DNA from 4 places in the Streptomyces sp. NPDC014891 genome. Region 4 is predicted to be linked to each of the others. Evidence: riboswitches for the same ligand, from Rfam matches in the RefSeq annotation. Region 4 holds a riboswitch; each other region holds the start of a gene.

What was found. A riboswitch is a leader RNA that binds a small molecule or an ion and turns the genes downstream of it on or off. The one in region 4 is predicted to bind cyclic di-AMP.
Region 1: another riboswitch for cyclic di-AMP. It lies ahead of ACF09E_RS29465 (M23 family metallopeptidase); the one in region 4 lies ahead of ACF09E_RS32275 (M23 family metallopeptidase).
Region 2: another riboswitch for cyclic di-AMP. It lies ahead of ACF09E_RS13870 (transglycosylase SLT domain-containing protein); the one in region 4 lies ahead of ACF09E_RS32275 (M23 family metallopeptidase).
Region 3: another riboswitch for cyclic di-AMP. It lies ahead of ACF09E_RS31460 (transglycosylase family protein); the one in region 4 lies ahead of ACF09E_RS32275 (M23 family metallopeptidase).

Annotation. Positions count from the first base shown of each region.
Region 1 covers NZ_JBIBWF010000011.1:234,549-242,272, reverse strand. The annotation lists gene lhgO (L-2-hydroxyglutarate oxidase) at 9-1,193, shown strand; gene trmB (tRNA (guanosine(46)-N7)-methyltransferase TrmB) at 1,302-2,105, shown strand; gene ACF09E_RS29475 (PrsW family intramembrane metalloprotease) at 2,206-3,534, shown strand; gene ACF09E_RS29470 (aldo/keto reductase) at 3,643-4,590, opposite strand; gene ACF09E_RS29465 (M23 family metallopeptidase) at 4,654-5,799, opposite strand; cyclic di-AMP (ydaO/yuaA leader) riboswitch at 5,811-5,956, opposite strand; gene ACF09E_RS29460 (PP2C family protein-serine/threonine phosphatase) at 6,189-7,385, opposite strand; gene ACF09E_RS29455 (MerR family transcriptional regulator) at 7,614-7,724, opposite strand, start outside.
Region 2 covers NZ_JBIBWF010000004.1:420,482-428,205, forward strand. The annotation lists gene ACF09E_RS13845 (ketose-bisphosphate aldolase) at 1-220, opposite strand, end outside; gene ACF09E_RS13850 (SIS domain-containing protein) at 310-1,233, opposite strand; gene ACF09E_RS13855 (DeoR/GlpR family DNA-binding transcription regulator) at 1,382-2,194, shown strand; gene ACF09E_RS13860 (phosphocholine-specific phospholipase C) at 2,373-4,397, shown strand; gene ACF09E_RS13865 (hypothetical protein) at 4,462-5,094, opposite strand; cyclic di-AMP (ydaO/yuaA leader) riboswitch at 5,437-5,620, shown strand; gene ACF09E_RS13870 (transglycosylase SLT domain-containing protein) at 5,626-6,504, shown strand; gene ACF09E_RS13875 (alpha/beta family hydrolase) at 6,498-7,724, opposite strand, start outside.
Region 3 covers NZ_JBIBWF010000013.1:193,189-200,912, reverse strand. The annotation lists gene ACF09E_RS31480 (exopolyphosphatase) at 238-1,152, opposite strand; gene ACF09E_RS31475 (DUF501 domain-containing protein) at 1,149-1,697, opposite strand; gene ACF09E_RS31470 (septum formation initiator family protein) at 1,738-2,208, opposite strand; gene eno (phosphopyruvate hydratase) at 2,303-3,589, opposite strand; gene ACF09E_RS31460 (transglycosylase family protein) at 3,963-4,685, opposite strand; cyclic di-AMP (ydaO/yuaA leader) riboswitch at 4,689-4,861, opposite strand; gene ACF09E_RS31455 (transglycosylase family protein) at 5,117-6,223, opposite strand; gene ACF09E_RS31450 (cytochrome P450) at 6,381-7,694, opposite strand.
Region 4 covers NZ_JBIBWF010000014.1:136,177-143,900, reverse strand. The annotation lists gene ACF09E_RS32295 (DUF5998 family protein) at 1-393, opposite strand, end outside; gene ACF09E_RS32290 (GNAT family N-acetyltransferase) at 434-3,619, opposite strand; gene ACF09E_RS32285 (HPr family phosphocarrier protein) at 3,862-4,143, shown strand; gene ACF09E_RS32280 (GntR family transcriptional regulator) at 4,289-4,972, opposite strand; gene ACF09E_RS32275 (M23 family metallopeptidase) at 5,178-5,948, opposite strand; cyclic di-AMP (ydaO/yuaA leader) riboswitch at 5,961-6,126, opposite strand; gene ACF09E_RS32270 (M16 family metallopeptidase) at 6,325-7,692, opposite strand; gene ACF09E_RS32265 (pitrilysin family protein) at 7,719-7,724, opposite strand, start outside.

The DNA.
Region 1 (7,724 bases), on a different contig from region 4:
TGGCGCTGGTGTTTGACTGCGACGTGCTGGTGATCGGCGGTGGGATCGTCGGTCTGTCGACGGCGTACGCCCTGACGCGCGCCGCTCCCGGCACCAGGGTCACGGTGCTGGAGAAGGAGCACGCGCTCGCGAGCCACCAGACCGGGCGCAACAGCGGGGTGATCCACAGCGGGATCTACTACCGGCCGGGGTCGCTCAAGGCCCGGTTCGCGGTCGAGGGCGCGGCCGAGATGGTCAAGTTCTGCGCGGAGTGGGACATTCCGCACGAGGTGACGGGCAAGCTCGTCGTCGCGACCGCGCGCGAGGAGCTGCCCCGGCTGCACGCGCTCGTGCAGCGCGGCAGGGAGAACGGCATCCCGGTGCGCGAGCTCGGCCCGGCCCAGATCAGCGAGTACGAGCCCCGGGTCCGGGGCCTCGCCGCGATCCACGTCGGCACGACCGGCATCTGCGACTACGGGGCGGTGTCCCGGCGGCTCGCCGAGTCCTCGGGGGCCCGGATCCTGTACGGGGCGGAGGTCACCGTCATCGACCGGCGGCCCTGGGGGGTCGCCGTGCGGACGGCGGACGGCCGGGTGGTGCGGGCCCGGGTCCTGGTCAACTGCGCCGGGCTGCACTGCGACCGGATCGCGCTGCTCGCGGGCGACGACCCGGGCATGCGGATCGTGCCCTTCCGCGGCGAGTACTACGAGCTCCGGGACCCCTCGCTCGTGCGGGGCCTGGTCTACCCGGTGCCGGACCCCGCCTTCCCGTTCCTCGGGGTGCACCTCACGCGGGGGATCGACGGCGGCGTGCACATCGGGCCGAACGCGGTCCCGGCGCTCGCCCGCGAGGGGTACGACTGGTCGGTCGTCCGCCCGCGCGAGCTGGCCGGCACGCTCGCGTGGCCCGGCTCCTGGGCCATCGCCCGGGCGCACTGGCGGTACGGGGCGGGGGAGCTGCGGCGGTCGGTGTCGAAGCGGGCCTTCACCGAGGCGGTGCGGCGGCTGCTGCCGGTGGTCTCGGAGGCGGACCTGCGACCGGCGGACGCCGGGGTGCGGGCGCAGGCGGTGCTGCGGGACGGGACGCTGGTCGACGACTTCCTGATCCGGGAGGCGGCGCGGACGGTCCACGTGCTGAACGCTCCCTCGCCCGCGGCGACGGCGTCGCTGCCGATCGGCCGCGAGGTCGCGAACCGGGCACTGGCCCTGCTGTAAGGGGCCGCGCGGGGGACGGCCGGCGTCCCGCGCGGGTCCCCCGGGCCCGCCCCGGACGGACCCGGCGGGCCCGCCGGCCGCGGACCGGCGCCTTAGGATTGGCGCATTGTGTCTGAGCAGCCAGAGAACATCGCGCGTCCCGCCGACGCCCCCGCCGAGTCCGTACGGCCCGTCACGCAGCGCGGCAGTCAGCGGTTCGCGGCCGGCGAGGGCCCCCTGCCCGATCCCGCCGGGTCTCACCACGAGCGGCGCATCCGCAGCTTCCAGCCGCGGCGCAGCCGCGTCACCGCCGGCCAGGCGGAGGCCCTGCTGAAGCGGTGGCCCGACTGGGGTCTCGACATCGACGGCAAGCAGGTCCTCGACCTCGGCGAGATGTTCGGAGGGCTGCCCGTCGTCCTGGAGGTCGGCTTCGGCATGGGCGAGGCGACCGCCCAGATGGCCGCCGCCGACCCGGGCACCGGCATCCTCGCCGTCGACGTCCACACCCCCGGCCAGGGCAACCTCCTCGGCCTCGCCGACCGAAACGGCCTGGACAACGTGCGGGTCGCCAACGGCGACGCGATCATCCTGCTCCGCGAGATGCTCACCGCGGACTCCCTCGACGGCTGCCGCGTGTACTTCCCGGACCCCTGGCCCAAGGCCCGCCACCACAAGCGGCGGCTCATCCAGCCCGAGTTCCTCAGCCTCCTCGCGACCCGGCTCAAGCCCGGCGGCGTGCTGCACTGCGCCACCGACTGGGAGTCGTACGCCGAGCAGATGCTGGAGGTGCTCTCGGCGCACCCCGACTTCGAGAACACCCGGGCCGACGGCGGCTTCGCGCCCCGGCCCGACTTCCGGCCGCTCACCCGCTTCGAGGGGCAGGGGCTCGACAAGGGCCACGTGGTGAACGACCTCCTCTTCCGCAGGAAGTGACCCGCGGGGACGCCGTTCCACGCCCCGGGTCGGCCGGGAACGCACCGCTCGGCGCTTAACCCTTTCCCGGCTGTCGGTGAAGGTCGTTAGGGTCGCTCACGTGTCCTTCACCGCCCCCACCGACGCCGGCGCCGCTCCCGTCCCCCACCGGGACACCGAGGAGCCGGCCTTCCCGGCCGCCGCCGACCGGTCCCAGTGGCGCTACCGGCCCCGCCGGGACTTCTGGCGCAGCCGGGTGGTCCGGGCCGTCGCCCTCGTCACGGTGCTCGCGATCTGCGCCCTGTTCATCCTCGGGCTGGTCCGCGAACAGACCGGCACCGAGGGCTTCCTCGTCGGCCTGGGCCTCGCCGTGCTCCCCGTACCGCTGCTGATGGCGGCGTTCCGCTGGCTCGACCGGGTCGAGCCGGGCCCCTGGAAGAACCTGCTCTTCGCGTTCGCCTGGGGCGCCTTCGCCGCAGCACTGGTCGCGATCCTGGCGAACTCCTTCGCGGTCCGCTGGATAGCGACCGCCACCGCCGATCCCACCTCGGCGGACACCCTCGGCGCGACCGTCGTCGCGCCCGTCGTGGAGGAGACCGCGAAGGCCGCCGCGATCCTGCTGCTGTTCCTCTTCCGGAGGAGACACTTCGGCGGACTGGTCGACGGCGTCGTGATCGCCGGCTTCACGGCCACCGGCTTCGCCTTCACCGAGAACATCCTCTACCTGGGGAACGCCTTCGGCGAGGACCAGGAGTTCGGCTCCACCGGCATCGGCTCGGTGACCGCCGCCACCTTCTTCGTCCGGGTCGTCATGTCGCCGTTCGCGCATCCCCTCTTCACCGTGCTCACCGGCATCGGCTTCGGCTTCGCCGCCCTCGCCCCCCGCGGCAAGCGCCTGCGCCGGGTGCTGCTGCCGCTCGCCGGACTGCTGCTCGCGATGGGCCTGCACGCCGCCTGGAACGGCTCGGCCACCTTCGGCGGCCCGCTGGCCTTCTACGCGGTGTACGGGGCGCTCATGGTCCCGGCCTTCGGCCTGCTGACCTGGCTCGCGGTCTGGAGCCGGCAGCGCGAGCTGCGCACGATATCCGGCGTGCTCCCGGCGTACGCGGCGGCGGGCTGGCTGTCCCCCGCCGAGCCGCTCGCGCTGTCCTCGATGCGCGCCCGCCAGCTGGCCCGCTCCTTCGCCGCCCGGACGTACGGGCAGCCGGCCGCGCGGGCCGTCGGCGAGTACGAGTCCTTCGCGACGACCCTGGCGTTCCTGCGGGACCGGGCCCGGCGCGGCACGGCCGGGCCCGACTTCCCGGCCCGGGAGCAGGAGCTGCTGCACCACCTGTGGCAGCGCCGGGCGGTGGCCTCCCCCGCCCTCACGTACGCGGCCCGGGCGACGGGCCAGGTCTGGGCGCCGCCGCAGTACCTGGACTACGACGGCTTCAACCCGTACCGCAGCTGACCGGCCACCTGGACGGCGGCGGGCCCGGCAGGGACCGGATCCCCGGACGGCGGCGGGCCCGGCAGGGACCGGGCCGGTTCGGCGGTGGTGCGCCCGCTCCCCGTGCGGTCAGACGCCCGAGGCCTCGGTCAGGAGGGTCAGTTCCTCGGTCGTGAGGGTGAGCTCCGCCGCCGCGACCAGCGCCGGGACCTGCTCGACGGTGCGGGCCGAGGCGATCGGCGACGCGACGGTCGGGCGGGAGGCGAGCCAGGCGAGGGCGACGGTGGCGAGTTCGGCGCCGTGCGCCTCGGCGACCGTGTCGAGCGCGGAGAGCACGGCCCGGCCCCGCTCGGTGTCCAGGTGCCCGCCGGCGCCGGCCGCCCGGGCGCTGTCGACGGTGGTGCCGGGGCGGTACTTGCCGGTGAGGAAGCCGGCGGCGAGGCCGTAGTACGGGACGGCGGAGAGCCCGGCCCGCTCGACGGTCTCCAGGAGCGGGCCCTCGTAGGTGTCGCGGGAGACCAGGTTGTAGTGCGGCTGGAGGGCCACGTAGCGGGTGAGGCCCTCGGACTCGGCGAAGTCGAGGGAGGCGCGCAGCCGCTCCGGGGAGATGTTGGAGGCGGCGACGGCCCGCACGGTGCCGGCCTTCACCAGCTGGTCGAGGGCGGTGACGATCTCCTCGACGGGGACGGACTCGTCGTCGAAGTGCGTGTAGTACAGGTCGATGTAGTCGGTGCCGAGGCGCCGCAGCGACGCCTCCGCGGCCGCCTTGACGGTGGGCGCGGAGAGTCCCTTGAAGTGGGGGTGGGCGCCGACCTTGGTGGCGACGACGACGTCGGCGCGGTTGCCGCGGGCGGCGAGCCAGCGGCCGATGACGGTCTCGGACTCGCCTCCGCGGTTGCCCTCGGCCCAGGCCGAGTAGACGTCGGCGGAGTCGACGAAGTTGCCGCCGGCGGCGGTGTAGGCGTCGAGGACCGCGAAGGACTGGTCCTCGTCGGCGGTCCAGCCGAAGACGTTGCCGCCCAGGGCGAGCGGGAAGACGTGCAGGTCGGAGCTGCCCAGCGGGCGGAGGTTCGTCATGGTGGGGACAACCGTCCGCGCCGCCGGGCCTATTCCGTCATCCTGCGGGGGCGGGCCGCCGGGTCAGAGGCTGAGGCCCTTGGAGCGCAGCCACTCCGCCGGGTCGAGGCCGGAGCCGCCGGGCGTGTGGACCTCCATGTGGAGGTGGGCGCCGGTGACGTTCCCGGTGGCGCCGACGCGGCCGATCGTCTCGCCGGTGCCCACCGTCTGGCCGGCGGAGACCGTCATCGAGGACATGTGGGCGTACCAGATCTCGGTGCCGTCGGAGAGCTCCAGGACGACCCGGTAGCCGTACGAGCCGGACCAGCCGGCCGACTTGATCGTGCCGCCGTGGACCGCCTTGAGGGGGGTGCCGGTGGGGGCGGCGAAGTCGAGGCCGGTGTGGTAGCCGGAGGACCACATCGAACCGGACTGCATGTAGGTGGCGCTGAGGCTGTAGGAGGAGAGCGGCAGCGAGTAGCTCGCGGCCAGCTTGGCGAGGCGCTCGGCCTCGGCCGCGGCCTCGGCCTTCGCCCTGGCCTCCGCTTCCGCCTTGGCCTTGGCCTCCGCCTCGGCCTTCGCCTTGGCCTCGGCTTCCGCCTTCTCGGCGGCGTCGGCCTTGGCCTTCGCCTCGGCGGCGGCCTTCTCCGCCGCCGCCTTCTCCGCGGCGGCCTTGTCGGCGGCGTCGGCGGAGGCCTGCTGCTGTTCGGCCTGCTGGAGGATGCGGGCGCGCAGGGCCTCGCCCGCGTCGCCGGCGCCGGGCGTGGCCTGGGCGGCCGAGCCGCCCTGGGTGACCAGGCCGGCCTGCTGCATCCGCGGGGCCTGCGTGCCCTGGTCCTCGGCGGTGGCGTACGAGGCGACGGTGAGCGGGTTCGGGTTGGCGCGGTCCGCGCTGACCGTCTCGGTGGCCTCCTCGGGGAGGAGGTCGCCGACGCCGGGGAGGTCGTGGGCGTCCGGCAGGTGCAGGTCGGGGAGGTCCGGGAGCGATATGGCGACCGGGGGCTTCTCCTGCGCGGTGGCGAGGCCGCCGGCACCGACGGCCGCGATCACGCCGACGCCGAGGACGGTGGAGGAACGCGCGAAGTTGGAGCGCTGCTTGACGACCCGGTGGCGACCGCCGGAGCGGAGGGATCCCTCGGTGGGGTTCCACTCGGTGTCCGGGGCGGCGGGACCCGCACCACCACCGAAGGCGTCGAAGGGGGCTTCGGGTGCGGGAGTGTTGGACGCCACGAAGGCGCGCTCCTTTCCTTCCTTCTCGCCTACCGGGTTAGCTGACGGGTTCGGAGCAGGAAGGTCTCCTACGGGCACGTCGCACAGGTGCGAAGGGCCCGATTCACCCCAAGTGGTGGTTCCCCGGTTCCTTTTCAGGATTCGGCGCGTGCGCACGGTGCCGTCTCTTGCGACGGCTGGGACGACCGCGCTGCGTTATCGAACGTTAATAGACACGGGCTCCCGATTCCAAGCCGTTCCTCTTGATCATTCATTGAATTGGGAGGGAATGGTCCGAGTTGACCCCCGTTCAGCGAGGAAGGCCCAAACCTCCGCGATCTGACGTTGTGTCAATTGTTATCGCAGCGAGACCCCTCGACTACGGCCGGTGACAGGCCCCCACCCGCCGGTCAGCGCACGCCCGGCGGCACCACCGGCATCGTCCGGCGCCGCTCCGGCTGGCCCGTCGCCGGACGGCTCACGGCGAGCAGCGCCATGTCGTCCGTCGACCCGCCCCCGGTGTGCAGCCGCACGTCGTCCACGAGCGCGTCGAGCAGCTCCTCGGGCCCCGGGAAGATCCGCCCCGCCAGCCGCTCGGCCGGGTCGTAGAAGACCCCCTCGGCGTTCCGCGCCTCCGAGAGGCCGTCGGTGTAGAAGAGCAGCGTCGCGCCCGGCGGGTACGGCCGCGCCTCGGCCCGGTCCGGCCACGACGCCAGATCGCCCATGCCGAGCGGCAGCGCCGCCTCGCCCGGCTCCAGCATGTCCAGGTGCCCGTCGGCGTGCAGCATCAGCGGAGGCGGGTGCCCGCGGTTGACGACCCGTACGAAGCCGTCGAAGGTGCCGCCGCCGTCCCCGCGCGGGATCTCGGCGAGCACGGCCGTGGTGAACCCCTCGAAGGCGTCGAGACCGTGCCGGCGGGTGCCCTCCCGGGCGAGGGCGCGTTCGAGCCGCCGCGCCACGCCCTCCAGCGTCCGCTCCTGCTCGGCCGCCTCCCGGAACGCCCCGATGACGACGGCGACGGCCTCGACCGCGTCCATGCCCTTGCCGCGGACGTCGCCGGTCACGAGCCGCACCCCGTAGGGCGTGTCCTGGACGGCGAACAGGTCGCCGCCGATGAACGCGTCCGCCTGCGCCGCCTCGTACCGCGCCGCGCACTGCAGCCCGCCGATCCGCTCGGCCGGCGTCGGCAGCACCGCCTTCTGCGCGGCCTCCGCGATGACCCGCGCCGAGGCGAGCCGCTCGCCGCTGCGGCGGACCACCCGGTTGATCAGCAGGGCCAGCGCGGACACCGTGAACACGGTCAGGAACTCGGTGAACGACGAGATCTCGCCCGCGGTCTCGTTGTAGACGTGCAGCCCGACCGAGGCCAGCACGGCCGCGATCCCGGTGAGCAGCGTCGTCAGGGTGGAGAAGAACGGGGCCGCGATCAGCGGGGCGGCGGAGAACATCGGCGCCGCGCTGTACCGGGCCGGCGTCAGGACGTCGAAGAAGACACCGCCGACGATCATCAGCGGCGGCAGCGCCCGGAGGAACCGCCGGGCACCCCCGTACGGCCCGCGGCCCGCGTCGTCCCGCCGCCCGCCGGTCACTCCTGGGGGTCGCCCCACCTGTGCTCTCCTGCCCGGTCCGTCCCCGGCCGCGGCCCGTACCGCGCCCTCCCAGGGTCGCCGCCCCGGGCGGGGGCGGCGACTCCCGCAGGGCCGACCGGCGTACGGCCGGAGGGCGCGGCGCCCGGTTCAGTCCGCCGGTCCGGCCAGCCGTCCGCCCCTCGCCAGCAGGCCCGGCGCGGCCGCGCACCCCAGCCCCACCACACACAGCACCAGCCAGGACACCCCCTAGAGGTTCCGCTCCGCGTAGATCTCCATCGCGTCCCGGACGAGGACCGCGGTGCCCTCCCCGTGCTTGTCGTAGTTCGCGGTGAAGCGGGGGTCGTCGACGTACATGCG
Region 2 (7,724 bases), on a different contig from region 4:
CCGCGCGGGCGACGGCGAGCGAGGCCAGGGCGACCGGCTCCAGGGCTCCGTGGTAGCGGACGGTGTTCTCGCTGATCTGGAGCACGACGGGGCGGTCGGTGCTCTCGGCGCCGGCCACGATGGCCTGGGCGTGTTCGATCTGGAGGACGTTGAACGCCCCCACACCGGTGCCCGCCGCGCGGGCGCGGCGGACGATCTCATCGGTCGGCGTCAACGGCATGGTGGTCCTTCTCCGGTGGGGTGAACGGTCGCGGGGACGGCGGGCGGCGCCGGCGGGACGGCCGGGGCCGCGTCGCGGGTGCGGCGGGGTCAGGCCTGGGCGTCGGCGAGGACGACCGACCGGGTGAGGTTGCGCGGGGTGTCGGGGTTGAGGCCCTGGGCCTCGGCGACCGCCACCGCGAGCCGCTGGGCGCGGATCAGGTCGGCGAGCGGGTCGAGGTCGCTCTCGGCGAGCGTGCCGCCGACCTTGCGCACCTCGTCCGCGAGTCCGGCGGGCAGGGTGCCGAAGCCCCAGGTGACGCGCCCGGGCCCGGTGATGCTGATGGGGCCGTGGCGGTACTCCATCGCCGGGTACGCCTCTGTCCACGCGCCCGCGGCCTCGCGCATCTTCAGTCCGGCCTCCAGGGCGAGGCCGTAGGTCCAGCCCATGCCGAGGAAGGTGAACTGCTCGGCCGCGCGGACGTCCTCGCCGAGCGGGGAGACGAGGGCCAGTTCGGCGTCCCGCGCCGCCTCCTCGACGGTGGCCACCCCGTCCGGCAGGGCGCCCTCGGCTTCGAGGTGCGCGCGGAAGAGTGCCAGCGCCGTGGTCGCGAAACGGGTCTGGACCACCGACTCCTCGTCGGCGAAGTCCAGCACGGCGACCTCGTCCGCGAGGTCCATGACCGGGGTCGTGGGGTCGGCCGTGACCGCCCCCGTGGGGATCGTGCCGCGCAGCCGGGAGAGGACGGCGAGGACCTCGCTGGTGGTGCCGGAGCGGGTGATGGCCACGACCCGGTCGTAACCGCGCCCGTAGGGGAACTCCGAGGCGGCGAAGGCGTCGGTCTCCCCGTGGCCGCCGGACTCGCGCAGTTCGGCGTAGGCCAGGGCCATGAACCAGGAGGTGCCGCACCCGATCACCGCCACGCGCTCGCCCCGCCGGGGCAGCGCGGGGGTGTGCTGGGGCAGCGTGCGGGCAGCCTGACGCCAGGTCGCCGGCTGGGAGGCGATCTCCACGGCGGTCCGAGTGGTGCTCATGCCGGTCTCCTTGCAAGAAGAGTGCACTCATATGATGGAAGATGCTTGAAGTCGATGTCATTCAAGCAGAAACATGCATGCACTTTCCAGGTCCCGCGCCTGCCTGCGGATAGAATCGGACGCGCGCACGAGCCCGAGGGAGGGACCCATGTCCAAGCACGAGCGGTGGAACACGCTCCTTGAACTGCTCGCCGCCTCGGGGAAGCTGGAGGTCGAGGAGGCCGCGACCGCGCTCGACGTCTCCGCCGCCACCATCCGGCGGGACCTAGACGAGCTCGCCGAGCAGCAGCTGTTGATACGGACGCGGGGCGGGGCGGTCGCGCACGGCGTCTCGTACGAGCTGCCGTTGCGCTACAAGTCGACGCGGCACGCGGCGGAGAAGCGGCGGATCGCGGAGGCGGCGGCCGATCTGATCGCCCCCGGCGAGGTCGTGGGGCTCAACGGCGGCACCACGACGACCGAGGTGGCGCGCGCCCTCGCCCTGCGGTTCGCGAGCGGCCGGGCGGACACCGCGGGGACGACGGGCCCCGCGCCCTCCGGGCCCGCGCTGACGGTGGTCACCAACGCGCTCAACATCGCCGGCGAGCTCGCTGTGCGCCCGCAGATCAAGATCGTCACCACCGGCGGGGTCGCCCGCCCCCAGACCTACGAACTCGTGGGCCCCCTGACGGTCGGCGTGCTCACCGAGGTCGTGCTCGACGTGGTGGTGCTGGGGGTCGACGGGGTCGACCCCGGACTGGGGGTGATGGCGCACCAGGAGGACGAGGCGAGCATCAGCCGGCTCTTCGCCGAGCGAGCGAGCCGGGTCGTCGTGGTGACCGACTCCTCGAAGATGGGGCGCCGGGCCTTCGCACGGATCTGCGGTCTGGACCGGATCGACCTCCTCGTGACGGACACGGGCATCGATGCGGAGACGGTCGCCGAGCTCACCGAGGCCGGGGTGAAGGTCCTCACCGTCTGAGCCGCCGGACTCCATTGGTACGCGGTCGAACCAATCCGAGGAGCGCCAGAGCAGCGATCTCCGGCGCCCCCGCTTGTTAACCCAGCAATTACCGCACGGATGTATACCTTTGGATCCGCCTCCCCCATCATGTCTTCGACGTGCCGCCGGGGCACGTCGAATACAGGAGAGGTGGAGCATGATTCCCATCAGCCGCAGGGGGTTCGTCGGTATCGGCGCGGGGCTCGTGGCGGGGGCGGCACTGCCGACGGCCCGCGCCTCCGCCGCCGCGCGCTCGGCGACCGGCACGCTCACCGACGTCCGGCACGTGGTGATCCTGATGCAGGAGAACCGCAGCTTCGACCACTACTTCGGGACCCTCCGCGGCGTACGGGGCTTCGGCGACCGCGCCGCGGGCAACATCCCCGGCGGCTGGGGCATGTTCAACCAGCCCGACTGGGGCGGTCGCCAGTATCCCTGGAAGCTCAGCGACACCCCGCCCGCCGGAGGGGTGGACGGCGAGACCCTGGCCCAGTGCAACGGAGACCTGCCGCACAGCTGGACCTCGCAGCACGCCGCCTGGAACAAGGGCCGTCTCGACAACTGGGTCACCGGCGTGGGCAACACCCGGTCGCTCGGGCACCTGGACCGCGAGGACATCCCGTTCCACCACGCGCTCGCCGACCAGTACACCGTCTGCGACGCGTACTTCTGTTCGGCGCTGAGCGCCACCGGACCCAACCGCACGTTCCTGTGGAGCGGGAGGATCGACGCCTCCAGCAAGGACGGCGGCGACGAGTCGGGCCTGACCTGGGAGACGTACGCGGAGGCGCTCCAGCGGGCCGGGGTGAGCTGGAAGGTCTACCAGAACGCCCAGGACAACTACGGGGACAACGGTCTCGCGTACTTCAAGAGGTTCACCGACGCGCGCCCCGGGGACCCGCTGTACGACCGCGGCATGGGCTCGGTCCCCCGGGTGACCGGCTCGACCCCGGACGACATCGCCGCCGCGATCCGCGCGGACGTCGTCGCGGGCACCCTGCCCCAGGTGTCCTGGGTGGTCGCGAGCGAGGCGTTCTCCGAGCATCCCTACGCGCCCCCCGGGGACGGCGCCCACTTCGTCGACCTCGTCTACCGGGCGCTCGCCGCCGACGCCGAGGTCTTCGACTCGACCGTGCTGTTCCTCAACTACGACGAGAACGACGGCTTCTTCGACCACGTGCCCCCGCCCGTCGCCCCTCCGGGCACCCCGGGCGAGTACCTGGACGGCGTGCCGATCGGCCTGGGCTTCCGCGTTCCCATGATTGTCATGTCCCCGTGGACCCGGGGCGGCTGGGTGAGCTCCGAGGTCTTCGACCACACGTCGGTCCTGCGCTTCATGGAGAGCTGGACGGCGGCCCTCGGCACTCCGGCCACCTGCCCGAACATCAGCGCCTGGCGGCGGAAGGTGACGGGTGACCTGACCGGCGTCTTCGACTTCGCCCGTCCCGTGTACGGCGTACCGGCCGGGCTCCCCTCCACGGCGAAGGTGATCGGCCAGGCGACCTGCGCCCCGCTGCCGAACCCCGCCCCGCAGAACAACGCCCAGCCGGCCCAGGAGCCGGGCGTCCGGCCGGCCCGCGCACTGCCGTACCAGGTGAACGGCAACCTCGACCGGTTCGAGTTCGGGGCCGCCGGCAAGATCCTGGCCTGGTTCTCGATGACGAACCAGGGCGCCGAGGCCAAGCGGGCGGCACACTTCTCCATCCATCCCCACCAGCACCGCGACACGGCCGCCTGGCAGTACACCGTCGACGCGGGCGGAACGGCGACCGACTACTTCCACATCGGCCTGGGGTCGGGTTCCGGCAAGTACGACATCTCGATGATGGGCCCCAACCGCTTCCTGCGCCGGTTCGTCGGGGACGCCTCCAAGGCCGGCAAGGCGGTCGAGGTGGCCGCCCGGTTCGCGACCGAGGCGGGCACCGGGCGGACGGCCCTGTGGTTCCGGATGACCAACGCCTCGGCCGGGCCGGTGACGTTCACGATCCGCTCGAACGCCTACCGCACCGACGGCCCCTGGACCTACACCGTCCCCGCGGGATCCTCGCGCGAGGACCACTTCAACGCCGTCGCCTACAACGACGGCTGGTACGACTTCACGATCCTGGCCGACATCGACGGAACCTGGTCGCGCCGGTACACCGGCCACATCGAGACCGGGGCCCCGAGCGTCACCGGCTGAGCACGCCGCGCGGCGGAGGGGCGGCGCCCCTCCGCCGTGCGCGGCCCTCCACGCGGACGTCCTCTCAGCGGCCGGCCTCCGCGGCACGGCGGATCGTGGCGTCGAGCAGGTCCACGGCGTCGGCCGCCGTACGGCCCGGGGCCCGGTTCCACGGCCCGATCAGGTCGTGCCAGCCCCGGGCGCGGAGCTCCGTCATGATCCAGGCGGCGGCCTCGTTCATCGTCGTCGCGCTGCCGTGGCCGAGACGGTGCGCGGCGAGGAGCGCACCGCAGACGCAGCGGGCCCCGCGGGCGTCGCGCAGCTTGTACGGGGCGTTCTGCCAGCCCCACTCGGTCAGTACCAGGCGCGCGTAGCCGAGGTGAACCGAGGGGCGCAGCTCGGGCCGGCCGACGCGACGCCAGACGTGCAGCCGGTCGGGCAGGACGGCAGCGAGCCGGCCGGGCAGCCGGCGCTCGGCGGGAGGGGGCGGCGGCAGGGCGTCGAGCGCGTCGGCGACGAGCCGGTCCACCGGAACGGAGAGGAGGGCGCGCCACTCCTCCGCGGCGGGCGCGGACGGCGTCCGGTCGGTCCAGTCGGCGACGACGCGCTGCCAGGTGGCGCTGTCGAAGAGGGCGGCGGCCTCGCGGTCGAGGGCGTCCGGGTCGAGGCCTTCGGGGGCGAGGCCTTCGGGGATCAGCAGGGGGGCGGCGGGTGACATCCGGGCGGCTCCTCGGTCGGGGTCTCTTCACCTTTCACGAAGAATGTCGGTTTCGCGATGTATGCCCTTGAGTGCCCCTGAGACCGACCCCGCCTTTCCAGCCCGTTGCGCCATCAATGGAATTAACCAGAACATTCGGACATAGAGCACCTGGTGACGCGACTCACTCCGCCGGGAACGCGCCGGTGATCGACATTCCCGCAGGCCTTACCGGGCAAGAAAGTTCGCTCCGCCGACGTCAGGGGCGATCATGAGTTCCGGTAATTCAGTGATCCTTTCGCCGACTTCCGGACTCAGATCCTCTTGTTCTCCGTCGCACAGGTGGCCTACGGTCACCTCCATTCGAGCGGATCGCCGAATCCTGCCACTGCTCGAAATACCTCCCTTTCACCCGACGGCAGGAGCGGGGGACCCACGAATACGCCGGCCGGGATTCCGGAACGGCTCGGGGTGAAGCCGCGTGCGCGCGGCCGGACATCTCCAGTCCGAACCCGACAGCTCACCCCGAAGGCGCCGGAGAGGAATCCCGTCATGCCTGCTCACGGTAAGCACCGCCGTCCCCGCCGCCCCGTCTCCCGTGGACTCGCGCTGGTCGGCACAGGTGGCGCCGCCCTCGCGCTCCCGCTGATCGCCCCGGCCGTGGCCGGCGCCGCGCCCGCCTCCGGAGCCCCGGACATCGCGCCGAAGGCCATCACCGCCCCCGCCGCCCCGGCCGCCGCCAAGGCCGCGCCGAAGGCGCCCACCGCCAGGGCCGCAGCGCGCACCTACACGGTCGTCAGCGGCGACTCGCTTTCCCTCATCGCGCAGAAGAAGGGAATTCAGGGCGGCTGGAAGGACCTTTACCAGGCCAACAAGAGCGCCGTGGGTGACAATCCGTCACTCATTCACCCCGGCCTTGAACTGACGCTTCATCGGAATTCCGCCAAGGCCGCCCCGGAGGAGGCGAAGAAGACCGCTTCGGCCGAACGGGCGAGCCGCTCCGAGCGCCGCAGCGCCGCTCCGGCCGCCGCCGGCACCGGCGCCTCGGCCGCCGCCCCCGCCGCCGCGTCCGCCCCGGTCCAGGCGGCGCCCGTCGCCGCCACCCAGTACGCGGACAACCTCGACGGCTGGATCCGCGAGTCGCTGGACATCATGGCCCAGCGCGGGATCCCCGGCTCCTACGAGGGGATCCACCGCAACATCATGCGGGAGTCCTCCGGCAACCCCCAGGCCATCAACCTCTGGGACTCCAACGCCGTGGCCGGCACCCCCTCCAAGGGCCTGCTCCAGGTGATCGAGCCGACCTTCCTCGCCTACCACGTGCCCGGCACCTCGACGGACCTGTTCGACCCGGTCGCCAACATCACCGCCGCCTGCAACTACGCGGCCGACCGCTACGGCTCCATCGACAACGTCAACGGCGCCTACTGATCACGGAAGTGCCCGGTGAACCAGGAGGTGGCGAGCTCCGCCACCTCCTCCAGGGCCCCGGGCTCCTCGAAGAGGTGTGTGGCGCCCTCCACGACCTCCAGCCGGCTCTCGCAGCGGAGCAGCGACTCCGCCCGCCGGTTGAGGTCGAGGACCAGCGCGTCCCGCCCTCCGACCACGAGGAGCGTCGGGGCCTTCACCCGCGCCAGGTGGTCGGCCGCGAGGTCCGGCCGGCCACCGCGTGACACGACGGCGGCCACCGGTGAGCCGGGGTCGCCCGCCGCCCAGAGCGCGGCCGCCGCTCCCGTACTGGCCCCGAAGGAGCCCAGCGGAAGGCCCGCGCTCTCCGGTCGCCCCGCGAGCCACTCCGTGGCCCGGGCCAGCCTCCCGGCGAGCAGCGGGGTGTCGAAGACGTGCGCCCGGTCCCCCGCCTCCGCCTCGGTGAGGAGATCGAACAGCAGGGTGCCGAGGCCCGCCCGGTTGAGAGCTGCCGCCACCGCCCGATTCCGGGGGCTGCGCCGGCTGCTCCCGCTCCCGTGGGCGAACAGGACGACACCCAAGGCGTCCTCGGGCACCGCGAGCCGCCCCGCCAGCGTGACGCGGTCGTCCACGGGGATCCGTACGTCCCCGTCCCGGACGACCGGCCCGTGCGCGGCCCGGATCCGGTCCAGACAGGCCACGACCTCCGCGTCCGGGGTCTGACTGAAGTCCCCGTAGAACTGTCCGATCGCCGAGAACGCCTCGGGTGCGTGCACGCTCACCGTCTCGTCGGCCTCGCCACCAAGTCTCGCCTTCCACCCGCGGGGCGCCACCGGCACCGCCAGGACGATCCGTCCCGCGCCCCGGGCCCGCACCACCCGGCAGGCCGCGAGGGCCGTGGCGCCCGTGGCGAGACCGTCGTCCACGATCAGGACGGTCCGGCCCTCCAGCGGAACGGAGGGTCTGCTGCCCCGGTAGCGGTCGGCCCGCTGGTCGAGCTCCTCGTGCTCGCGCCGCTCGACCGCCGCGAGATCCCGCGCCCCCACCCCGGCCTCGGCCAGCACCCGCTCGTTCACCACACGCACGCCGCCTTCGCCGAGCGCGCCCATCGCCAGCTCGGGCTGTCGGGGCACACCCAGCTTCCGGACGAGGCAGACGTCCAGCGGGGCGTCCAGGGCGTCGGCCACCTCCGCCGCCACCGGAACCCCGCCGCGCGGCAGACCGAGCACCACGAGGTCATGTCC
Region 3 (7,724 bases), on a different contig from region 4:
ACCCCCTGTGAACTGGACCGGAGAGCCTCCGTTAACCCCGAACCGGAGCCCCCGTTCACACGATGGAAACGTCGGGCGAATCCGCCTCCGCGCCTGCGAAAGGGCCCTGAGGCGCCACCCGGAGGGCCCAAACACCTCGTTCGGACCCCACTTCGGCGCCACCAGGGCCCTTTTCCTTGTGAAGAACTTCACGAACTTTCCCGGCGAGGTGTCGCGGGAGGCCTCGATAGGTGCCCGCTATGCCACGGATAGGGCGATCCCATCGAGGATGTCGTGCTCGCTGACGACGACCTCGTGGGCTCCGACCCGCTCGACGATCTCCCGCAGGACGAGCGCGCCGGCGATGATCACGTCGACCCGGCCGGGGTGGATGACCGGGATCGCGGCCCGCTCGGCGTGGGTGGAGGCGAGCAGCCGCTCGGCGACCTCGGCGACCTGCGCGGCGGAGATCCGGGCGTGGTGGATCTTCTCCGAGTCGTACTCCGGCAGCCCGAGGGCGATGGCGGCGACCGTGGTGACCGATCCGGCGAGTCCGACGAGGGTCTCCGCGGTCCCGATCGGGACGGTCTCGGCGGCGAGGTCGAGCGCGGCCCGGACGTCGGCGCGGATCGCCTCGGCCTCCTCGGCGGTCGGCGGGTCGTGCCGGACGTGCCGCTCGGTCAGGCGGACGCAGCCGATGTCGACGGAGCGGGCGGCCTCGACGTGCCGGTTGCCGACCACGAACTCGGTCGAGCCGCCGCCGATGTCCACGACCAGCCGGCGGTCGTCCCCGTGCAGCTCGCCGGTGGCGCCGGTGAAGGAGAACGCGGCCTCCTGGTCGCCCGTGATGACCTCGGGCTCGACGCCCAGGATCTCCACGACCCCGTTCACGAAGTCCGCGCGGTTCTCGGCGTCACGGGAGGCGGAGGTGGCGACGAAGCGGAGCCGCTCGGCGCCCAGCTCCTCGATGACCCGGGCGTACGCGCGGCAGGCCTCGAAGGTCCGCTCCAGTGCCTCGGGGGCGAGGCGGCCGGTGCGGTCGACGCCCTGGCCGAGCCGGACGATCGTCATCCGCCGGTCGAGCTCGACCAGCTCCCCGGTCTCCGGATGGACGTCGGCGACCAGGAGGCGGATGGAGTTCGTGCCGCAGTCGATTCCGGCGACGCGGGTCACTCCGCCCCCTCCTTCTTCTCGTCCCCGTCCGCGCACGGCGTGACGCAGGGACCCTTCGCCCACCACTCCGGCAGCATCGCGAGCGCCTCGTCGCCGAAGGGGTTGACGCCGGGTCCGGCGGCCAGCGAGTGGCCGACGAGGACGTGCAGGCACTTCACCCGGTCCGGCATGCCGCCGGCGCTCGGGAACCCCTCCAGGACCTCGATGGCGTCGCGGCGCGCGATGTAGTCCTCGTGCGCGGCCCGGTAGGCGGCGGCGAGCTCCGGGTCGGTGGCGAGCCGGGCCTGCATCTCCTTCATGACCCCGTTGGCCTCCAGGGTGCCGATGGCCGAGGCCGCCCGGGGGCAGGTCAGGTAGTACGTGGTCGGGAACGGCGTGCCGTCGGGGAGCCGCGGCGCGGTCTCGACGACGTCCGGGTTTCCGCACGGGCAGCGGTGCGCGATGGCGCGCAGGCCGCGGGGCGGCCGGCCGAGCTGGAGCTCGAAGGCGGCGATGTCCTGCCCGGTGGGCTCGGTGCGTTCGGTCTGCGGAGGGGGCGTTTCCATGTCTGCCTTGCTCGTATGTCGGGGCGACCGGTAGGCCGCGTCAGGGGCGGTCGGCGTGGTCGACGCCGTCCCAGAGGTTGTCGTACCAGGGGCGGTCCGCCGCGCCCTGGTCCCCGCGGGGCCGTTGCTCGGCGTCGGGGTCGTTCACGGTGAACCCGGTCTCGCCGGGCAGCACGTAGTGGAGGTGCTCGCGGGCGAGGCGCCGGACGTAGGCGGGGTCCTGGAGGCGCGCCTTCTCGTCCCGGAGCTCCTCGACCCGCCGGGCGGCGTCGGCGGCCCGGCGCTGCTGCTCCGCGATCTCGCCCTGCTGGGAGACGTAGCTCCGCATCGGGTAGGCGAGCGCCACGACCAGCGAGCAGACGACCAGGGCGAGGAAGGCGGCCCGGCCGGTGAGCCGGGAGCGGCGGGCCTGGCGTCGGGTCTGGGAGCGGTAGACACGGGCGGCGGTCTGCTCGCCGAGCAGTCTGATCCGGGTCGCGGTGGAGAACCGGTCCCGGTCCTTCGCGGCCATGTCGTGTCGCCTCCCCTGTTCACGCGGACGTCCCCGCACACGGTACGGGACCGAGTGCGGGGACGTACGGAACTGCCGGGGGTGACGCCTGCCGTCAGCCCTTGAAGCGCGGGAAGGCGCTGCGGCCGGCGTAGACCGCGGCGTCGTCGAGGATCTCCTCGATGCGCAGCAGCTGGTTGTACTTGGCGACGCGGTCCGAGCGGGCCGGGGCGCCGGTCTTGATCTGACCGCAGTTCACGGCGACGGCGAGGTCGGCGATGGTGACGTCCTCGGTCTCGCCGGAGCGGTGGGACATCATGCACTTGAAGCCGTTGCGCTGGGCGAGCTCGACGGCGTCGAGGGTCTCGGTCAGCGAGCCGATCTGGTTGACCTTGACCAGGAGGGCGTTGGCGGTGCCCTCCTCGATGCCGCGGGCCAGGCGCTCCGGGTTGGTGACGAAGAGGTCGTCGCCGACGATCTGGACCTTGGTGCCCAGCTTGTCGGTGAGGACCTTCCAGCCGGCCCAGTCGTCCTCGTACAGCGGGTCCTCGATGGAGACCATCGGGTACGCGGAGACGAGCTCCTCGTAGTACTCGGTCATCTCGGCGGCCGAGCGGGACTTGCCCTCGAACTCGTACGCGCCGTCCTTGTAGAACTCGGACGCGGCCACGTCGAGCGCGAGCGCTACGTCGGTGCCCGGGGTGTAGCCGGCCTCCTTGATGGCCTCGACGATGAGGTCGAGGGCGGCGCGGTTCGACTCCAGGTTCGGCGCGAAGCCGCCCTCGTCGCCGAGGCCGGTGGAGAGGCCCTTGCGCTTCAGCACGGCCTTGAGGGTGTGGTAGATCTCCGCACCCCAGCGGAGGGCCTCGGAGAAGGACTCCGCGCCGATCGGGGCGATCATGAACTCCTGGATGTCCACGTTGGAGTCGGCGTGCGACCCACCGTTGAGGATGTTCATCATCGGAACGGGCAGCAGGTGCGCGTTCGGGCCGCCGAGGTAGCGGAAAAGGGGGAGGTCCGAGGCCTCGGAGGCGGCGTGCGCGACGGCGAGGGAGACGCCGAGGATGGCGTTGGCGCCGAGGGAGCCCTTGTTCTCGGTGGCGTCCAGGTCGAACATGGCCTGGTCGATCAGGCGCTGCTCGGTGGCGTCGTAGCCGACGAGCTCCGGGCCGATCTGCTCGATGACGGCGAGGACGGCCTTCTCGACACCCTTGCCGAGGTAGCGGTTCGGGTCACCGTCGCGAAGCTCGATGGCCTCGAACGCACCGGTGGAGGCACCGGACGGGACAGCAGCACGGCCGGTGCTGCCGTCGTCGAGGCCGACCTCGACCTCGACCGTGGGGTTGCCTCGGGAGTCCAGGATTTCCCGGGCTACGACGACGTCGATGGACGGCACGAGCATCTCCTTTTTGGGATGTGACGCTGGATGTGACGCAAGGTCGGTGCAGGGTCGCTTGGCCTTGCGACAAGAGCCTAACCGGCTCGCGGGCTCCGGCCAGCCGGGCGCCCGCCCCCTGGGACGAAAAAGGACCCAAGGGCATGCATGTCGGGACGAAGGGCCCCAGATCTACCGGCGGGTAACCGCCGCGGCGGGCCGGTCGTCGCGCCGGCCCTCCCCTCTACTCCGGTCTTCTCTGGCCTTCTCCGGGCGCGGGCCCGAAACGGGGGAACCCCGGCCCGGCGCGCACGGGGGATGGGCGCGCCGGGCCGGGGTGGTCACCGCGGGAGGGTCGGAGGGGCCGCGTGAGCCGCCGGACTCACGCGGACCGCCGGGCTCACTTCAGGTGGAGCTGCTGGCCCGGGTAGATGAGGTCGGCGTCCTCGACGACGTCCTTGTTGAGCTTGAACAGCTCGGCCCAGCCGCCCTTGACGCCGTGCGCCTGGGCGATCTTGCTGAGGGTGTCGCCGGTGGCGACCTTGTACTCGCCGTCGCCCTTCTTGACCTTCTTGCCGGTCGGGGTGGTGACGGTCTTCTTCGCGTCGGCCTGCGGAGCGGCCTGCTGCGCGGCCTTCTTCGGGGCCTGGCGCTTCTCGCTGCGGGTGGTCGGCTGCTCGGCCTTCCGCTCCTGCTGCGGCTGCTGGGTGCTCTGCTGCGGCGCGCTCTCGGCGGCGCCGCCCTCGTAGGAGGCACCCGAGAGGCCCACGCCGCAGGACGGCCAGGCGCCCTTGCCCTGGCCCGCGAGGACCTTCTCGGCGACGGCGATCTGCTGCGACTTCGACGCCTGGTCGGCGGTCGAGGCGTAGGCGGTGCCGCCGTACGCGGCCCAGGTGGAGGCCGAGAACTGCAGACCGCCGTAGTAGCCGTTGCCGGTGTTGATGGACCAGTTGCCGCCGGACTCGCAGGCGGCGACGCGGTCCCACTCCGAGGCCGTGGCGGCCGAGGCGGTGCCCGCGGTCATCAGCGGGGCGGCCACGGCGACACCGGTGACGCCGACGAGCGCGGCGACCTGGGTGGCCTTGGAGGGACGGCGGTGTTTGCCCTTGGCGGAAAACAGCATGGGGATTCTCCTCACCGACGCCTGTGAGGTGAGCTGTCGGGTTCGGGCCGGAAGGTGCCCGGCCGCGTGTCCTAGCACGCGGCTTCACCCCAAGCCGGTCTTCGGCCGTCTGTCTCAACGGCCGGGACCGGCACTTACCTTGGGTCCCCCACTCCTGCCTTCGGCGCTTGCGCGACGATGCCCGTCGGCCGACGGCAGGATTCGGCGTTTCGGTCGACGGGGCCCGCGGTGGCGAGCGGTGACGACCGTAGACACAGACCCACCGGAAGTTCAAAGACCCTCATAGGGGAGAAATCGCCCCTGCTTGCCTTCCGGTGGGTCGTGTTTGTGCAGGTGAGAGGTGACGGGAGCAAAGTTTGCGGGCGTGACACGCCAGTTGGGGTGAAGAGACCCATGTCTCACTTGCCCAGAACCGGACATACGCCCCCGAACTACTCCGCCGACGCGGTCGAACCGTTCGTCAGGTCAAGCGCCTGACCAGGGAGGATGAGGTCCGGATCGAGGCCCACGGTCCGCCGGTTGGCGTCGTAGAGGGCGGTCCAGCCTCCGGGGAGTTCGTTCTCCTGTGCAATGTCGGAGAGGTTGTCACCCGGCTGCACGAGGTAGGAGTCCGACTTGCCCTGACTGTCCGTTGCGTCCGTTTCCTTCGAGGCGTCAGCGGGCGACGTCTTCAGCGGCTTTTCGTCCAGCTTGTTGTCCGGGGACGCATGTCTACCTGATTCGGCAGAACTGTCCGGGTTGTCGGTTTCCTCCGGTGCGGCGTCACCCCGGTGCTTGCCGGTGCCGGGGGTCGCCGACGACGGGTCGTCCGTCGGCGCACCGGGCTCGGTGGAGCCGGGCTCGCCGGGCGTCACGGACGCGTCGGGCGTGCCGGGTGCGGTGGGCGCGGCCGGGTCGCTCGGGTCGGTCGACGCGGGCGGGCTCGTCGGCGCGGTCGGCGAGACGGGTGCGGTCGGCGAGACAGGCGTGGCGGACGCGTCGGGCGACGCCGTCCCGGGGGCCTTCTGCTCGGCCTCGGACTTGTCGGCCTCCTCGGCCCCCTTGTCGGCCTCGGCGGCCTCTCCGGAGGTCCCGGGCAGGCCGGCGTTCCAGTTGGACTCGGGGACCGGTCCGGTGGGGGCCTTGGGGACGCTCGTGGGGCCGGGGTCCACACCCGGGGACGCGCCGTCGTTCTTCAGGCCGGCGATCGGCGCGCAGGTGGCCCACTCGTTCGAACCCTTGGCGAGGGCCTTCTCGGCCACCGCGATCTGCTGGGCGCGACTGGCGAGGTCCGGGCTGGGCGCGTACGACAGGCCGCCGTGGCGCTCCCAGCTGTCCTGGGTGAACTGGAGCCCGCCGTACATGCCGTTGCCGAAGTTGGCGCTCCACTGGCCGCCGGACTCGCATTCGGCGACCCGGTCCCAGGTGGCCGCGTCGGCGGCGGAGGCGGACCCGGTGGCGAGCAGCGGCAGCGCCATGGCGGAGCCGGTCACGCCCGCGGCGACGACGATGGCGGGGGCCTGACGGGGGCGACGGTGACGTCCGTTCCCGGAACGCATAGAAGCGCCTTTCGCGTGACGACTGTGTGGGCGCGCCCGAGTTGTCACACCTGGCCGAATTACTCAACCACGTTGACGAACCGAGCTGACGGGGAAGGTAGCCGTATTCGAACGCTCATCACAAGTCGATGCACCCGCGATCACGTGAAGATCACATTTATGACGGACTCTCACTTTGTGTGAGTCGCACGGAAGGGGAGAACTCGACCGGAAGCGTGCGCAAACCGCGCATGATGAGCCCTCCGCGCCAGCGCAGTTCCGCGGGATCCGCGGCAAGTCGCAGGTCCGGCAGCCGGGTCAGCAGGGTGGCGAGCGCGGTCTGTCCCTCCAGCCGGGCGAGCGGCGCGCCCAGGCAGTAGTGGATGCCGTGCCCGTACCCGAGGTGCTGGTTGTCGCGCCGCGCCAGGTCGAGCACGTCCGGCCCGTCGAACCGCTCCGGGTCCCGGTCCGCGGCGGCGAGCACGACGAGGACGGGGTCGCCCGCCGGGATGTCCTGCCCGCCGATGGTCAGGGGCTCGGTCGCGTACCGCCAGGTGGCCATCTCCACCGGACCGTCGTAGCGCAGCAGTTCCTCGATCCCGGTCTCCAGCAGCCCGGTCTCCCCCGCCGCGACCGACGTCTGGAGCAGCTCGCGCTGCCCGGGGTGGCGCAGGAGCTGGTACATGCCGTTGCCGATGAGGTTGACGGTCGTCTCGAAACCGGCGAAGAGCAGGATGAAGGCCATGGCGGCGGCCTCGTTCTCGGTGAGGTGCTCGCCGTGGTCGGAGGCCTTGATGAGTCCCGAGATGAGGTCGTCGGCCCCTTCGTGCCGCAGGCCTTCCCGCTTGCGGTGGATCAGCTCGGCGAGGTAGCCGCGCATCTTCTTCACCGACCGCGCGACCCCGCCGCGTGGCCCGCCGCCGTGCCGGATCATCATGCCGGCCCAGTCGCGGAAGTCGTCCTGGTCCTCCTCGGGCACGCCGAGCAGGTCGCAGATCGCGTAGATGGGCAGCGGGAAGGCGAACTCGTGGATGAGGTCCGCGCTGCCCTTCTCCACGAAGCCGTCGATGAGCCGGTCGGTCAACTCCTGCACGCGGGGGGTGAACTCGGCGACCCGGCGGGGAGTGAAGGCCTTCGACACCAGCCGGCGCAGACGGGTGTGGTCCGGCGGGTCGATGTTGAGCAGATGCGTCATCAGCTCGGCCTTGCGCTCGCCCGGAATGCCCGTCTTGCCCTTGGCGTGCGGGGACTCGTCGTGATGCGCGGGGTTCTTGGAGAGCCGCTGGTCGGCGAGGGCCTGCCGGGCGTCCCCGTACCGCGTCACCAGCCAGGCCTCGACCCCGCTGGGCAGTGTCGTCCGGTGCACGGGCGCGTGCTCGCGGAGCCAGGCGTACGCGGGGTACGGATCGCTCGCGAACTCCCAGGTGAAGAGCTCGGGCGCGGGGGCCGACGCGGGGCAGGAGGCGGGCGGGGTGCCGGGGGTGGTGCTCACTCCCCGACGGTACAGGGCGGTCCGGGAGGG
Region 4 (7,724 bases):
GGCGCCCCAGCCGATGGTGAGGACGACCTCGCGGGGCAGCGTGCCCGGGGTGTACGACTCCGGGTTGGCGACGACGCGGCTGACGACGACCGAGGAGATCCGGTCGAGCTTCACGGACTCGGTGGACGTCGTGGCGTAAGGCGTCGGGGAGCTGCTGTCGGCGGCCTGCTCGTCGGTGTGGCTGACGATGAAGCGGTGCGGCGTCAGGACGAGGACGGTGACGTGGCGCCGGACCTCGTTGGCGTCGAAGGTGGTCTCCTGGTGCACGACGTACGACGCGACGGCCTCGCCGCCGACGGCGGCCTCCACCGCCTCGGCCACGAGGGCCGGGTAGTAGCCGCTGCGCTCGATCGCCGCGCGCAGCCCCTGGGTCGTCGTACCGGTCTTCGCCATGGACTCCATCCTACGGGGCTGCGGGCCCCCCTCAGGCCCTTCAGTAGCTCGGCAGGCTGCGCGGGCCGAGGTCGGTGCGGGGCGGCGGCGGGGCCAGCCGGACGGTGGCGCCGAGGACGGACAGTCCGCGGGGCGCCACGACCACCGGTTCCAGGGAGACGGCGACCACCTCCGGGTGGTCGTCGACCAGCCGCGACACCCGGAGCAGGACCTCTTCGAGGGCGGGGGTGTCGACGGGGGCGGAGCCGCGCCAGCCGAAGAGCAGCGGCGCGGTGCGGAGGGAGCGGACCAGGTCGGCGACGTCCCGGTCGGTGGCCGGCACCAGCCGGTGGGCCGTGTCGCCGAGCAGTTCGGACGCCGCCCCGGACAGGCCGAAGGAGAGGACGGCGCCGACCGCGGGGTCGATGGCGGAGCGGACGACGGTGTCGACGCCGCGGGGCACCATCGCCTGGACGACCGGCAGCAGCTCCTCCGGCTTGCCCAGGACCTCCGTCAGCTCGGCGTAGGCCGTGCGGAGCTGCCCCTCGGACGCCAGATCGAGCCGTACGCCCCCGAGGTCGGGGCGGTGGCGGAGGTGGGGCGCGGTCGTCTTCAGGGCCACCGGGTAGCCGAGCCGGGCGGCGGCCGCGACGGCCGCGTCGGGGGTGGGCGCGGGCAGGGTGGGGCGGACGGTGATCCCGTACCGCCCGAGCAGCTCCCCCGCCTGGGCGGTGTCGAGGGTCACACCGCGGGGATCGGCGTCCTCGCCGCCGAGCACCCGCCCGATGAGCGCCGCCGCCCCCGCCTCGTCGATGTCCTCGTACTCGGGCACCCGCCCGGGATCGACGGCCTGCCGCCGCCACTCCCCGTACCGCACGGCCTCGGCCAGCGCCCGCACCGCCCGCTCGGCGGCGGGATAGGAGGGGATGGCGGCGGGCGGGACGGCGGCGGAGGCGGAATCGGTCGCGGGAGCCGGGGCGGGGGCCGCGCCGGGGTGGCCGGGGGCCGGCGGTCGGGGGGACGCGGCCGCGCCGGTCGGCGCTCCGGGGGCCGCCGTCGCGCTCGGGACGGGCCCCGGGGCGCCGGCGTCGTGACCGGGCGGCACGCCGCGGTCGTGTCCGGCCGGGAGGCCAGGACCGGATCGGGCCGGACCGGATCCGGCCGGTCCGGACCCGTCCGGGATGCCGGGGCTCGCACCGTCCCGGACGCCGGGGCTCGCACCGGTCGGGGCGCCGTGACCGGACGTTCCGTGACCGGCTTCTCCCGGCGTCCCCGGGGCCGCCCCCGCCGGGGTTCCGGTGCCCGGCGCGGCCGGCCGGGGCGTCGGGTCCGTGCCGCCGGTGCGGCCCGGGGCCGTCGGGCGGGTGCTCGTGGCGACGGCGAGGGCCTCCGCGAGGCCGCCCATCTCGACGTGCACGACGACGACCGGCTTGGTGGGGGCCTGGGCGGAGGCCACGGCCTCGCGGAGGGCGGCCGCGAGGACCTCGCCGTCGCCGAACTCGGTGGCGCCGTTCTCGCCGACCCACGGGATCGCGGTCACGACGACCGCGTCGGAGGTCTCGTCCGCGAGCGCCGCGGCCAGCGCGTCCCGGAAGTCCGCGGGCTCCGCGGCCGTGGTCAGGTCGAGCGGCCGGAGCGGACGCAGCCCCTCCGTGAGGCAGGCGTCGTAGGTGAGCAGCCCGAGGGACTCGGAGTTGCCGAGGATCGCCACGCGGGGTCCGTCGGGCAGCGGCTGGGCGGCGAGCAGCAGGCCCGCGTCCACCAGCTCGGTGACGGTGTCGACGCGGATCACGCCGGCCTGGCGGAGCAGCGCGGAGACGGTGGCGTGCGGGATGCGGGTGACGGGCACGCGGTGACCGGGGGGCGCGCTGCCGCTGTGCCGGGCGCCCTTGACGACGACGACCGGTTTGACGGCGGCGGTGCGGCGCGCGAGGCGGGTGAACTTCCGGGGGTTGCCGATCGACTCCAGGTAGAGGAGGACGACGTCGGTCCCGGGGTCGTCGTACCAGTGCTGGAGGAAGTCGTTGCCGGAGACGTCGGCCCGGTTGCCCGCCGAGATGAAGGAGGACAGCCCGGCGCCCCGCCGGTGCAGCCCGGCGAGGAGGGCGATGCCGATCGCGCCGGACTGGGTGAAGAGCCCGATCCGCCCGGCGGCCGGCGTCTGCGGGGCGAGGGAGGCGTTGAGGCGGACGTCGGCGGCCGTGTTGATGATGCCGAAGGCGTTGGGGCCGATGATCCGCATGCCGTACGAGCGGGCCTGCCGCACCAGCTCGCGCTGCCGCTCACGGCCCGCGGGACCGCTCTCGGCGTAGCCGGCGGAGAGGACGACCAGCCCCTGGACGCCGTGTTCGCCGCAGTCCGCGACGACCTCCGGCACCCGTTCGGCGGGAACGGCGACGATCGCGAGGTCGACCGGCTCGCCGATGGCGGCGACGGAGGGGTGGGCGGGGACGCCGTCGAACTCCACGGCCCCGCCGCCCTCGCCGAGGGCGGCGTTGACCGCGTACACGCGTCCGGTGAACCCGGCCCCGAGGAGGTTGCGCAGGACGGTCCGGCCGACGCCGCCCGGGGCGCGCCCGGCGCCGACGACCGCGACGGACCGGGGCGTGAGGAGTCGCTGCACGGAGCGGGCCTCGGCCCGCTGCTCCCGGGCGCGCTGCACGGCGAGGGAGCGGTCGGTGGGCTCCAGGTCGAGGTGGAGCCGTACGGAGCCGTCCTCGAAGCTGCGCTTCTGGGTGTAGCCCGCGTCCGTGAACACCTTGATCATCTTGGTGTTGGCGGGGAGCACCTCGGCGGCGAAGCGCCGGATGTCCCGTTCCCGGGCGACCGCCGCGATGTGTTCGAGCAGGGCGGAGGCGACGCCGCGTCCCTGGTGCGCGTCCTGGACGAGGAAGGCGACCTCGGCCTCGTCGGCGGGGAGGGAGGCGGGCATGCCGCGGTCGTCGATGCGGTCGTAGCGCACCGTGGCGATGAACTCGCCGCCGACGGTCGCCGCCAGGCCCACCCGGTCCACGAAGTCGTGGTGGGTGAAGCGGTGCACGTCCTTGGCGGAGAGCCGGGGGTAGGGGGCGAAGAAGCGGTAGTACTTCGACTCGTCCGAGACCTGCTCGTAGAAGCTGACGAGGCGGTCGGCGTCGTCGGCCGTGATCGGCCGGATGCGCGCGGTGCCGCCGTCGCGGAGCACCACGTCCGCCTCCCAGTGGTCGGGGTAGTCGTGCTCCGGCGGCTGGTCCGACGCGCTCTGCATGGGGTCAGCCTACGGCCGCGGATCGGCGGTGGCACGGGTCGCGCCCCGGTGGCGGCACGGACCGCGACACGGCGGCGGCATCGCTCGCGCGGCGGGGGTCGGCCGTGCAAGGTAGGGAGCACGCCCCGTAGGGCGGGGAGGGCCGAAGGGCGGTCCGATCCGGGCCGAAGGTCGGCGCGAGCACGGAGCATCCCGTGAGAGACTGGTCTAGACAACCCGCTTGAGACTTGAAGGGCAACACCATGGCTGAGCGCCGCGTCAACGTCGGCTGGGCCGAGGGCCTGCACGCCCGCCCCGCGTCCATCTTCGTCCGTGCCGCCACGGCTTCCGGCGTTCCGGTGACGATCGCCAAGTCGGACGGCACCCCCGTCAACGCCGCCTCCATGCTCGCGGTGCTCGGCCTGGGCGCGCAGGGCGGCGAGGAGATCGTCCTCGCCTCGGAGGCCGACGGCGCCGAGGCCGCTCTGGACCGTCTGGCGAAGCTGGTCGCCGAGGGCCTGGACGAGCTTCCCGAGACCGTCTGATCCGGGTCGACACCCACCGCACGGCGAAAAGGCCGTGACCGCCGGAATTCCGGCGGTCACGGCCTTTTCTGATTTCTCCCGCGGCCTTTTCGGGCAGCGCGGAGCGACGGCCTCGAATTCCTATTCCATGTATACGATGCGCGCGTTAATTCCGGGAACCCGCCGTGTTGACTGCATGTTGCGAAACCCTCACACGGCCGCCGGCCGGTTTCCTGAGGCGGTGCAGCGGCTGCGTGCGCTCGGCGTGCAGCGCGGTCAGCGTCCTGGCCCGCTCGGCGTCGCCGCGCGCCACGGCGTCCACGATCGCCCCGTGCTCGGCCCAGGCGTCCACCGGCCGCTCGGGCTGCTCGACCGCGTACATCCAGGCGATCTTGTGCCGCAGCTGGGTCAGCAGGGCCGTCAGGGCCGGACTGCCGGAGGCCTGGGCCAGCGTCTCGTGGAACCAGCCCCCGAGTGAACGCAGATCCTCGCCCTGCCCCCGCCTGGCCCGCTCCTGCCCCAGCCTGACCAGGCCGCGCAGCACCTTGAGATGCGCCTCCGTGCGCCGCTGGGCGGCACGGGCGGCCCCCAGCGGTTCGAGCAGCGCCCGCATGTCGAGCAGATCGGCGGCCTCCTGCTCGGTGGGCTCCGCGACCTGCGCCCCGGCGTGCCGGCGGGTGACCACGAAGCCCTCGGACTCCAGGGTCCGCAGGGCCTCGCGGACCGGAACCCGGGAGACCCCGTACCGGCGGGCGAGCTGGTCCTCGGTCAGCCGGGCGCCCGGCTCGAAGACGCCCGTGACGATGTCGTCCCGGATCGCCGTGCATACCGAGTGCGCGGGAATGCGCATGTCCGACCTCCGCCTTGGTCCGCGCGAGTCAATTAACCGGCGCCTGTTCTGCGCCCGATCTGCGACTCTATTGCAGCGCGCCGGAATTTCCGATGCCCCGGCGGAATATCGATGTGCCGCGCGCGACGAAAAGCCCCGGCTCTGTACGAGCCGGGGCTTTTGCGATGCGGTGGGGGCGGCGCGAGGAGCCGCCCGGGGCGTCGGGTCAGACGTTGACGCCGCGGGCGCGCAGATACGCGACCGGGTTGACGTCGGAGCCGTACTCGGCGGTCGTCCGCGCCTCGAAGTGGAGGTGGGGTCCGGTCGAGTTGCCGGTGGAGCCCGAGATGCCGATCCGCTCACCGGGCTCGACGGTCTGGCCGACGTAGACCCCGATGGAGGACAGGTGACCGTACTGGGTGTACGTGCCGTCGTTCATCCGGATGACGATGTTGTTGCCGTACGCGCCGCCCCAGCCGGCCTCGACGACGGTGCCGGAGCCGACGGAGACCACGGTGCTGCCGTAGGCGGCGTGGAAGTCGACGCCGGAGTGGCTGCCGGAGGACCAGAGCGAGCCGCCGGTCTTGTAGCCGGTGGACACGTACGAGCCGTCGACGGGGAGCTGGAAGGAGGCCAGGCGGCGGCGCTCGGCCTCGCGGGCGGCGCGCTGCTCGGCCTCGCGGATCTCCTTGGCGCGGGCCTCGGCCTTGCGCTTCGCCTCGGCCTCGGCCTTGGCCTTGGCGGCGATCTCGTAGGCCTCCCGCTCCTGGGCGGCGGCCTGGGCGTCGATCCGCTCGGCGAGGTCGTCCTCGGTGATCACCTTGGTGAGGCCGGTGTCCTCGAGGGAGCGGTCGTCCGTGTCGGCGGCGAGCGCCGGGGAGGCCAGGGTGCCGATGACGCCGGCGGTGGCGAGGGTCGCCGCGCCGGCGATGCCCGCGCCGCGGCGCGCCATCCGGCTCGGAGCACGATGCTTCCCGGTGGCACGGGTGAACGCCATGTAGGGGCTGGTCCTTTCCTTCCCTCTCGCCTACCGGGTTAGCTGACGGGTTCGGAGCAGGAAGGTCTCCTACGAGCCCCTCCGTACGAGACGAAGGCGCCCGATTCACCCCAGGGACTGCGTGTGGGTCCCCGGCTCCCCAGGCTCGCGCCTGACGGGGACTCGGCGATGTCTGTCCGATGCCGCGGGTGCGGCACGTGCAACTGACGAACAGACGGCCTGACGCTATGCGGATCGTCTTTCAATCACCAACCGGACAGGCATTTTGTAAGACATGCCACAAGGCAAAAGCCAACCCTTGCCCCAATACGGACAAAGGGGAGGACCCCGACGGGCCGGGCCGTCGGGGTCCTCCCCGTCCTGCGGACCGCGTGAATCAGCCGGTCACGACGGTCACTTCGCCGATCCCGAGCGCCCGCACCGGCTCCGCGATCTCCGACGCGTCGCCGACGAGCACGGTGACGAGACGGTCGACGGGGAACGCGCTGACCACGGCCGCGGTCGCCTCGACCGTGCCCGTCCCGGCCAGCCGGGCGTACAACTGCGCCTGGTAGTCGTCCGGGAGGTGCTGCTCGACCTGGTCGGAGAGCGTCGCGGCGACGGAGGCGGCCGTCTCGTACTTGAGCGGCGCGACCCCCACCAGGTTCTGCACGGCCGTCTCCCGCTCTGCGTCGGTCAGGCCCTCCTCGGCCAGCGTCCGCAGCACCTTCCACAGGTCGTCAAGAGCCGGACCGGTGTTGGGCGTGTCGACGGAACCGCTGATGGCGAGCATCGAGGCGCCGTTCCCCCGGCCGTCCGAGCGGAGCACCTGCCCGAAGGCGCGCACCCCGTACGTGTAGCCCTTCTCCTCGCGCAGGACCCGGTCGAGCCGCGAGGTGAGGGTGCCGCCGAGGCAGTAGGCGCCCAGGACCTGGGCCGGCCAGACGCTGTCGTGCCGGTCGGGCCCGATCCGGCCGATCAGCAGCTGGGTCTGGACGGCGCCGGGGCGGTCCACGATGACGACCCGTCCGGTGTCGTCGGCGGTGATCGGCGGCATCGGGAGCGGCTCGGCCGGCTCGCCGGACCACGCGCCGAGCGTCTCGGCGAGGACCTTGTCCAGGTCGACACCGGTCAGGTCGCCGACGACCACGGCGGTGGCCGTGCCGGGACGCACGTACGCCTCGTAGAAGGCGCGGACCGCGGCGGCGTCGATCGCCGCGACGGTCTCCTCGGTGCCCTGGCGCGGCCGGGAGATCCGGGCCTCCGCCGGGAACAGCTCCTTGGAGAGCTGCTTGGCGGCGCGGCGGGACGGGTTGGCCGTCTCGTGCGGGATCTCGTCGAGGCGGTTGCGCACCAGGCGCTCGACCTCGGTCTCCAGGAACGCCGGCGCGATCAGGGCCTCGGAGACGAGACCGAGCGCCTTGGACAGCCGGGAGGCGGGAACCTCCAGAGAGACCCGGACGCCCGGGTGGTCGGCGTGCGCGTCGAGCGTGGCGCCGCAGCGTTCCAGCTCGGCCGCGAACTCCTCGGCGCTGTGCTGGTCCGTGCCCTCGAACAGGGCCCGGGCCATGATGGTGGCCACACCGTCGAGACCGGCGGGCTCCGCGTCCAGCGGGGCCGGCAGGAAGATCTCCACGGCCACCACCTGCTGGCCGGGGCGGTGGCAGGTCAGCAACGTCAGACCGTTGTCCAGGGCACCGCGGTCCGGGGCCGGGAAGGCCCAGGGCCGGGCGTCGCCGGGCGTCGGCTGCGGGTGGAAGTCCATGCTCGTCAAAGACGCGGCAGCGTCGGTCACTG